Regions from separate parts of the Acetobacterium sp. MES1 genome, predicted to be linked through region 1. Evidence: a T-box and tRNA genes for the amino acid it is inferred to sense, from the RefSeq annotation. Region 1 holds a T-box; the other holds one or more tRNA genes.

Region 1 (4,425 bases):
GCCCCGGTGGTATTTTTGCCGCCATGGAACTGGCCAAAAAGAACAAGGAACTGAAGATATTGATGCTGGAAAAGGGCAATTCGATTGAAAAACGGATCTGTCCCAAGCGTCAGACCAATGTCTGCATTGGTTGCAAACCCTGTAATATTACTACCGGATTTGCCGGAGCCGGGGCCTACTCGGATGGCAAACTATCGCTTTCACCGGATGTCGGCGGCGAGCTGCCGGAATACATTGGCTATAACACCACGGTTGATCTGATTAAATATGTTGATGATCTCTATATTGAGTTTGGCGCCGACAAGCGCGTTCATGGTGTGGATGATCCGGATAAGATTAGGGATATTCGGACCAAGGCGATCCAGAGCAATTTAAAACTGATTGAATGTCCGGTTCGTCACATGGGCACCGAGGTCGGTTATACCATTTATCAGCGGATTCAAAATTACTTAATCAACGATCTGGGCATCGACATTAAGTTTAGAACACCGGTGCAAAGCCTGGTAGTCGAAGATAATTCTGTCGTCGGCGTGGTCGCCAAAGGTGAAACCTACCGGGCTGACAAGGTATTGGTGGCTGTGGGCCGGGATGGCTCGGAATGGTTTACCTCGATGTGCGAAGAATACAAGGTGGAAACCAAGGTCGGGAAAATCGATATCGGCGTCCGTTTGGAAACCCGCAACGAGGTCATGCAGGAAATCAATGAGGCCCTTTATGAAGGTAAGCTGGTTTATTATACACCCACCTTTGATGACAGCGTCCGGACCTTCTGTTCCAACCCCGGCGGAGTTGTATCGACCGAATATTATGATAACCAGTTGGCGGTGGTCAATGGACACAGCTATAAATCCGACAACTTAAAAACCCATAACACCAATTTTGCCCTGCTGGTTTCTAAAAGCTTTACCGAACCCTTTAAAGAAGCGGTTGCTTATGGCAAGCACATTGCCGGGTTGGGAAATATGCTCACCGGTAACAAGATCATGGTACAGCGCTACGGCGATTTCTTAAGAGGCCGCCGGACTACCGAAGAGCGGTTGATGCGTAATAATATCCGGCCGACCTTAATTGATGCGGTGCCCGGGGATCTCTGTTTAGTACTACCTTACCGGATTATGAAGGACATTGTCGAAATGATTCAGGCCCTGGATCATGTGTCACCGGGTCTGGCCAGTGATGAAACCCTGCTCTATGGGGTAGAGGTTAAGTTCTATTCCAATAAGGTGACCGTAGATAAAAACTTCCAGTCCAGCATTAAGAATCTCTATGTATTGGGCGATGGCGCCGGAGTCACCCGGGGCTTGATGCAGGCCTCCGCCAATGGGGTCTATGTGGCCCGAAACCTTTATAACGAATAGATGTCCGGAAAACTCTATATAGTCGGTACTCCGATTGGGAATCTGGATGATATGAGCATCCGGGGCCTAAAAGTCCTGCAGTCGGTGGATCTGATTGCTGCTGAAGATACCCGGCATTCGATTAAGCTGCTCAACCATTTTGAGATTTCTAAAAAAATGGTCGCCTATCATCAACATAACGAACAGCAGTCGTGTGAGGGCCTGATTGAACTGCTAAAACAGGGTCAGAACATCGCCCTGATTTCTGATGCCGGAATGCCGCTAATTTCCGATCCGGGGTCAGTCCTGGTTAAAAGCTGTGTCGCCAATGCCATTGCCCTGGAAGTGGTGCCCGGCCCCAACGCCGGGCTCTGCGGCCTGGTGTTGTCAGGACTGGACACCCGTTCCTTTTTATTTCTCGGCTTTTTAGGTAAAGACAATAAGGCGGTTAAAGCAGGGATCAACCGGATTGAAGAATCAGTCGATACGGTGGTGCTTTATGAGTCCCCCCACCGTCTGCCAAAAACTCTGGAAATTTTGGTCAAGCAGGGGCTCGGTCACCGGCAGATGAGTATCTCCCGGGAGCTGACCAAACGCTATGAGGAAACCCGTTATGGTACCATCGCAGAACATCGGGACTATTATCAGAAAAATCCCCCCCGGGGCGAGTATGTCCTTTGTATTGAAGGCCGAACCGCCGATGAAGGTAAGGTGGCGGCTTCTCTGGAACTGGAAAGCCTGAGCCTGGAAGACCATCTAGCTCATTATCTGAAGTCCGGTTTGCCGGAAAAAGAAGCCATGAAAGCGGTGGCCAAAGACCGCAATATTTCAAGACGGGATGTTTATAACGCAGTTAAGCGATAAATCCCTTGAAAAAATCTGGAATTAAAGTATAATAGGGATAGCAATTAAATAAAAATTACAATGAAGAGAAGAGTAGGTGTGGATGCTGTGAAGAGAGAGCCGGGATGGTGAAAGCCGGTGACAGAAAAAGCATTGAAGATGGCCTCGGAGTAAGTTTGGGTGAATCGTTTAGCCCGAACCGCTTGACGCGATAAAACTTAAAGTTTTAAAAACTTATGAAGGCATTATTTGTGAGAATAATGTGAATTAAGGTGGTAACGCGAACCCTTCGCCCTTAACTGGACGGAGGGTTTTTTTTGTTGGATTAAACCCACCAAATACAGAAATATGAATAAAGGAGAACTTATGTCAGAAAAAACATTTTATATTACTACCCCCATTTATTATCCCAGTGGGAACTTGCATATTGGCCATACCTACACCACGGTGGCAGCCGATACGATTACCCGGTTCAAAAAACTGCAGGGTTATGACACTTACTTTTTAACCGGTACCGATGAGCACGGTCAAAAAATTGAAAAAGTGGCGGCTGAAGCGGGCGTTGCGCCCCAGGCCTATGTCGATGGGATTGTCACCGGCATTAAAAACCTCTGGGACACCATGAACATCAGTTACGATCAGTTTATCCGGACCACCGACCCTGAGCATGAAAAAACGATTCAGCGGATTTTTAAAAAGCTCTATGATCAGGGGGATATTTATAAATCCAACTACGAAGGCTGGTACTGCACGCCGTGTGAATCCTTCTGGACCGAAAGTCAATTAGTTGACGGAAACTGTCCGGACTGTGGTCGACCGGTAGAAAAAGCCGCCGAAGAAGCCTACTTCTTTAAAATGTCCAAATATGCCGACGATTTGCTCAAACATATTGAAGACCACCCCCATTTTATTCAACCGGAATCCCGCAAAAATGAAATGATCAATAACTTTATTAAACCCGGGCTCCAGGATTTGTGCGTTTCCCGAACCTCCTTTACCTGGGGCGTGCCAGTTGATTTTGATCCCGGTCATGTGGTTTACGTCTGGATTGACGCCCTGCCCAACTACATTTCGGCCCTGGGTTATCTCAATGACAAACCGGATCTGATGGAAAAATACTGGCCAGCGGATGTTCATCTGGTCGGCAAGGATATTATCCGCTTCCATACCATTTACTGGCCAATTATTTTGATGGCACTCAAATTACCACTGCCCAAACAGGTTTATGGCCACGGCTGGATTTTATTAAAAGGCGGAAAAATGTCCAAATCGGTGGGGAACGTGGTTGATCCGGTGGTTTTAGTCGACAAATATGGGGTTGATGCCCTGCGCTACCATGTGCTGCGGGAAATGAGCTATGGTTCGGACGGTGTTTATAACGAAGACCTGCTGGTCAGTCACATCAATTCTGACCTGGCCAATGACCTTGGCAATCTGCTTAGCCGGACCCTGGCGATGACTGATAAATATTTCGGTGGGATTATTCCCAAGGAACGGGAAAAAGAAGCCATTGACAGTGAACTGATTGATCTGGCTGAAAAAACGCCCGGGATTGTCAGTGACTACATGGATAAGCTGGATTTTAGCCGGGCCCTGGAAGAAATCTGGAAGCTGGTTTCCCGTTCCAATAAATACATTGATGAAACCCAACCCTGGGTACTCGGCAAAAGTCCCGAAAAACAGGCTCGTCTGGCCCAGGTAATGTATAATCTGACCGAGTCCTTGCGAATCGTCACCGTGCTGATTTCGGCGGCAATGCCGGAAACCGCCCGAAAAATCGGCCAGCAATTAAACTGTCCGGCGGAATGTCTAACCTGGAACAGCATCCAGCAGTTTGGCGGCTATCCGGAAGGCCTCAAGATCGAACGCTGCGACGCCCTGTTCCCACGGATTGAGCTGGAAAAGAAAGCGGAACAGCCTCTTAAAGAAGAGAAAGTTAAGCTCGAAAAAGCTAAAAAAGAAAACGACAACGCAACTCCGGAAGAACTGCCGGAAGGTCTGATCACCATTGACGATTTTGCCAAGGTGCAGTTGCGGGTGGCTGAGGTGGTTGCCTGTGAACCCCATCCCGATGCTGATCGCTTGCTGGTTTTACAGCTGATGGTCGGCCAGGAAAAGCGTCAGGTGGTCTCCGGGATTGCCAAATACTACGCCCCAGCAGATCTGGTTGGCAAAACGGTCATTCTGGTGGCCAACTTAAAACCGGTCAACCTCCGGGGATTGGAATCCAACGGGATGATCCTGG
Region 2 (4,425 bases), on a different contig from region 1:
TTGTTTTATCAGTGGTTTTAGTTTTAAGCTTTTTGATTTAGAATAATGAGGACTACATGAGAATTGATAAATATTTAAAAAACGCCAGAATTATTAAACGTCGAACCGTGGGAAAAGACGCCTGTGACGGCGGGCGGATATCCATTAACGACAAGGTGGCTAAACCGGGTGACCAGGTGAAACCCGGAGATATTATTACCATCCGTTATGGTGACGGAGAACAAAAGGTGGAGGTTCTTTTATGCCTGGAACATGCTCCTAAAGATAAAGCAGGAGATATGTATCGGGAATTGTAGGGCAGGCCTGCCGGAAATGAAGAAGCGAAGATGAATGAAAAAACGAGAAACCTGATCAGACGTCGAATCATCATTGCCCTGGCAATTATCGGGACAATTTTGTTTACCGTCTACATCTATCTGGCCAATGCCATAAAAATCTATGAGTTGGATCAGCAAAAGATCCAAATTAGCCAAGAAATCGAAAATGAAAAAATAAGAAGTAATCAATTAGATGAACAGGTTAAACAGATGGGCAGCAAGAATTATGTGGAGAATTTTGCACGGCGATATCTAGGTTTATATTATCCGGATGAAACCATCGTCATTGTGGAAACCCAGAAAGATGCTGCAGAAAGCGATGGGCAAACAGTTGAACAATAAATGCAACAGTAATTTAGATGGTAGTGAACTTGATTTGATTGAACGAAAAGAAAAAAAACGCCATCTGGCGGTGATTGATATAGGAACTAATTCCACCCGAATGCTGATTTTTCGAAATGACCAGGGAAAACTGGTGCGGGTCAACAAATCGGTTCGTTATACCCGGATGGGCCAGGGAGTCAATCAAACCGGACGGCTTCATCCCGATGCCGAAAAAAGAAATATGGAAGCCCTGGAAGAGTACAAAAATATCGCCGCCGATTATGGGGTGGAAGCGTTTTATTTGTTTGGTACCAGTGCCATGCGGGACGCCGATAATACAGCGGCCTATCTTGAGGCAGTTAAAGAAAAACTGGGATTCGAAATTGAGGTGATTTCTGGTGAAGCTGAAGCAGAGCTTGGTTTTGTTGGGGTGTCTCAGTGCTTTGAAGAAAAAATTCTGATTTTTGACATTGGTGGCGGTAGTACCGAATTTATTTATGGCGAAGATAATGAAATAAAAAGAATGATGAGTATTAATCTGGGCTGTGTTCGCTGTACCGAAGAATTTATTTTTTCTGATCCACCAACCTTTCAGGAATTGGAGCGGATGAATGAGAAAATTTATGCCGAGTTTGAAAAAAAGACACATGGATTTTTGCCGACCAAACCCTACAAACTCATTGGTATTGGTGGAACGGCCACCAGTTTATCAACGATCAAACAGGAACTGAAGACCTATTGCAGTGAAATGGTTCATCAGAGTACCATTACTAAAGATGAGCTGGAACGTATGATTGATAGTTTAGCCAGTAAAACCATCAAGGAGCGACAAAATATGGTGGGGCTGGAAGCCAAACGGGCTGATATTATTTTAGCCGGGGCTTTTTTACTTTTGAATATTTTTAAAATCACTGGGGAAACTGTTTTTACCGTCTGTGATTATGATAACCTCGAAGGCGCAGCATACCGCCATTTTGTCATGGAAAATAAATAGAAATATTTTTTTCAAAAAAGCTTGACATTATCTATGGATGGGCGTATAATAACACTTGTCCCTTGAGCAAGGGGACGGACGAAAAAGTGCCGGGGTGGCGGAACTGGCAGACGCACAGGACTTAAAATCCTGCGGTCCTTTCGACCGTACCGGTTCGATTCCGGTCCTCGGCACCACTTTTTAAAATGGTCACTTGATAAACTTGCTCAATTACTCACATCGCGGGATGGAGCAGCTTGGTAGCTCGTCGGGCTCATAACCCGGAGGTCGTAGGTTCAAATCCTGCTCCCGCAACCAAATATACAAATCCTTTTTTTCATGGCGGCGTAGCTCAGTTGGCTAGAGCATACGGTTCATACCCGTAGTGTCAGCGGTTCGACTCCGTTCGCCGCTACCATAAAAAAAATAAATCAGTGGCCCCTTGGTCAAGCGGTTAAGACACCGCCCTTTCACGGCGGTAACAGGGGTTCGAGTCCCCTAGGGGTCACCAATTAATTTGTATCATCACAACCGAATAGTTTCCAGATTATTTCGTGGTCGCATAGCTCAGCTGGGAGAGCACCTGCCTTACAAGCAGGGGGTCACAGGTTCGAGCCCTGTTGCGACCACCATTTTTTTTATCTATTTTTGTTAAAAAATTAGAATCGAGAATTTTATTGAAGTGGTGAAACCATGGAGAAAAAAGTAATTCAATACATTGAAGAACAGGGAATTTTAGAGGCTGGCGATCATGTTCTCATCGGCGTATCCGGTGGAGCAGATTCGCTGGCTTTATTGTATTTTTTGGACAAATATGCCAACCAATTTGAAATAACCCTCGGTGTGGCTCATCTTCACCATGGTCTTCGGGGAGTTGCCGCTGATGCCGACGAGGAGTTTGTAAAAGAATTTTGTCGGGAACGAAAGATCCCCTTCTTTTCACGACAACGAAATATCCGGCAAATATCACGAATCGAGAAAATATCAGTAGAAGAAGCGGGACGGAAAGAACGTTACGACTTTTTTAGTGTCATCGCAGAAGCCCATGGTTATAATCGGATCGCGATGGGCCATCATATCAATGATCAGGCGGAAACGATGCTGATGCGACTGATTCGGGGTACCGGGGTCAAGGGGGTATCCGGGATTAAATCCAGTCGCGACAATTTATATATCCGGCCTTTTTTATGTCTTGAGAAAAAAGAAATTCTGGCGTATTGCAAACTCAATGAGCTGGCTTTTCGAACCGATGCCACCAATTTTCAGCGAGACTATACCCGCAATAAAATCCGGTTGGATATTATGCCGATGGTTTTAGAAATCAATCCCCGGGCGGAAGTCCATTTTAATGAATTTACAAAAATTGCCTATGAATATGAAGCGTTTTTTGAGAAATATGTGGATCTGATTGAAGATCGGATTCTGGCTTCTGAAATAAACCAGGTAGTTATTGATCGTGACGTGTGGTTGGGCGAGGAACCGGTGGTTCAGAAAGAAATTTTACGGCGGGCCATTTTTAAATTTAAGGGTAGTTTAAAGGAAATTGAGTACAATCATATCACTGCATTTTATAGTTTACTAAAGAGCGACAAAACAATCTGGGAAATCCACCTCCCGCATGACATTCAAATTAGCCGCCGTTATGAACGGGTTATGGTATCTGAAAAAGAAACGCAGGCTGAGGTTATTTTAACACCCAAACGGATTCTGGAAAACAAAACCTACCTCTTTGCTAAAGAGCATCTGATCGTCGAGACGAAACGGGTTACTCCGGCTGAATTTAAGGATAAAAGGTGTTTTTTTTCGAAAGAAGTGGAAAATCATTGTGAAAAATATTTTGATTATGATAAAATAAAAGGCATATTGGTTTTGCGTAGTCGTCAATCAGGAGACTATTTTTATCCTCCCGGTCTACTGGGAAAAAAATCCATAAAAAAATATTTTATTGACAAGAAAATCGATCGCAATCGCAGAAATGAAATTCCGCTACTGGTGGTGGACAACGAGGTCTTATGGATTTTGGGCTATGCCATCAATCAACGATTTTTGGCCAATGATGATACAAAAAAAATAATTAGGGTAACATACCTTATGTTAGGAGAAAAATGTGATAGCCGATATTCAGGAAATTTTGGTTGATGAAAAGGCATTGGAAAAGCGTGTCGCAGAACTTGGAGAAAAGATTACCGCAGATTACCGGGGAAAGTATCCCATCTTGATTGGCATTTTGAAAGGATCATCGGTTTTTATGGCCGATTTGATTAGAAAAATTCCGATTCCATTGGAGATTGATTTCTTAAAAGCCTCCAGCTATGGCGCCGAAGCCCGGAGCTCTGGAATTGTTCAACTGGAAGCGGATCTATCGATGGATGTCAAAGGCCGGAGTATTTTGCTGATTGAAGATATCGTTGATACTGGCAATACCCTGAAATATTTATTAAATCGCTTTGAAAGTCTGGGGGCAGCGGATGTGAAGGTCTGTTCGCTACTGGATAAGCCGGAGCGTCGGGAACAGCGGGTTATTGCTGATTATATCGGCTTTGAAATACCCAACGAATTTGTAGTTGGATACGGATTGGATTATGCTCAAAAATACCGGAATCTTCCCTTTATCGGGATTTTAAAACGAGAAGTATATGAATAAGCATAGCGGAAAAAAGAAGAATTTGAACATGAGAGGAGTGATGTTTTTTGAATAAATACCTTAAGATGATTGGGTTTTATTTAGTAATTCTATTGATCATTATTGTCGCGGTAACCTTTTTAAACCCCATGAAAGAAGAGGTTAAAACGATTGTTTATAGTGAGCTG

Evidence for each region. A T-box is a leader RNA that pairs with one kind of tRNA and senses whether it is charged. The one in region 1 lies ahead of metG (methionine--tRNA ligase), so its partner is inferred to be a tRNA-Met.
Region 2: it has a tRNA-Met gene. The T-box ahead of metG (methionine--tRNA ligase) is inferred to sense a tRNA for this amino acid. The anticodon was not compared.

Annotation. Positions count from the first base shown of each region.
Region 1 is NZ_MJUY01000016.1:16,773-21,197, reverse strand. Features, by position in the region: gene BI182_RS06745 (NAD(P)/FAD-dependent oxidoreductase) at 1-1,358, shown strand, start outside; gene rsmI (16S rRNA (cytidine(1402)-2'-O)-methyltransferase) at 1,359-2,201, shown strand; T-box leader at 2,253-2,480, shown strand; gene metG (methionine--tRNA ligase) at 2,505-4,425, shown strand, end outside.
Region 2 is NZ_MJUY01000008.1:21,123-25,547, forward strand. Features, by position in the region: gene BI182_RS02340 (RNA-binding S4 domain-containing protein) at 57-296, shown strand; gene BI182_RS02345 (FtsB family cell division protein) at 327-659, shown strand; gene BI182_RS02350 (Ppx/GppA phosphatase family protein) at 622-1,635, shown strand; tRNA gene BI182_RS02355 (tRNA-Leu) at 1,724-1,811, shown strand; tRNA gene BI182_RS02360 (tRNA-Met) at 1,856-1,932, shown strand; tRNA gene BI182_RS02365 (tRNA-Met) at 1,956-2,032, shown strand; tRNA gene BI182_RS02370 (tRNA-Glu) at 2,051-2,125, shown strand; tRNA gene BI182_RS02375 (tRNA-Val) at 2,171-2,246, shown strand; gene tilS (tRNA lysidine(34) synthetase TilS) at 2,308-3,753, shown strand; gene hpt (hypoxanthine phosphoribosyltransferase) at 3,722-4,258, shown strand; gene ftsH (ATP-dependent zinc metalloprotease FtsH) at 4,306-4,425, shown strand, end outside.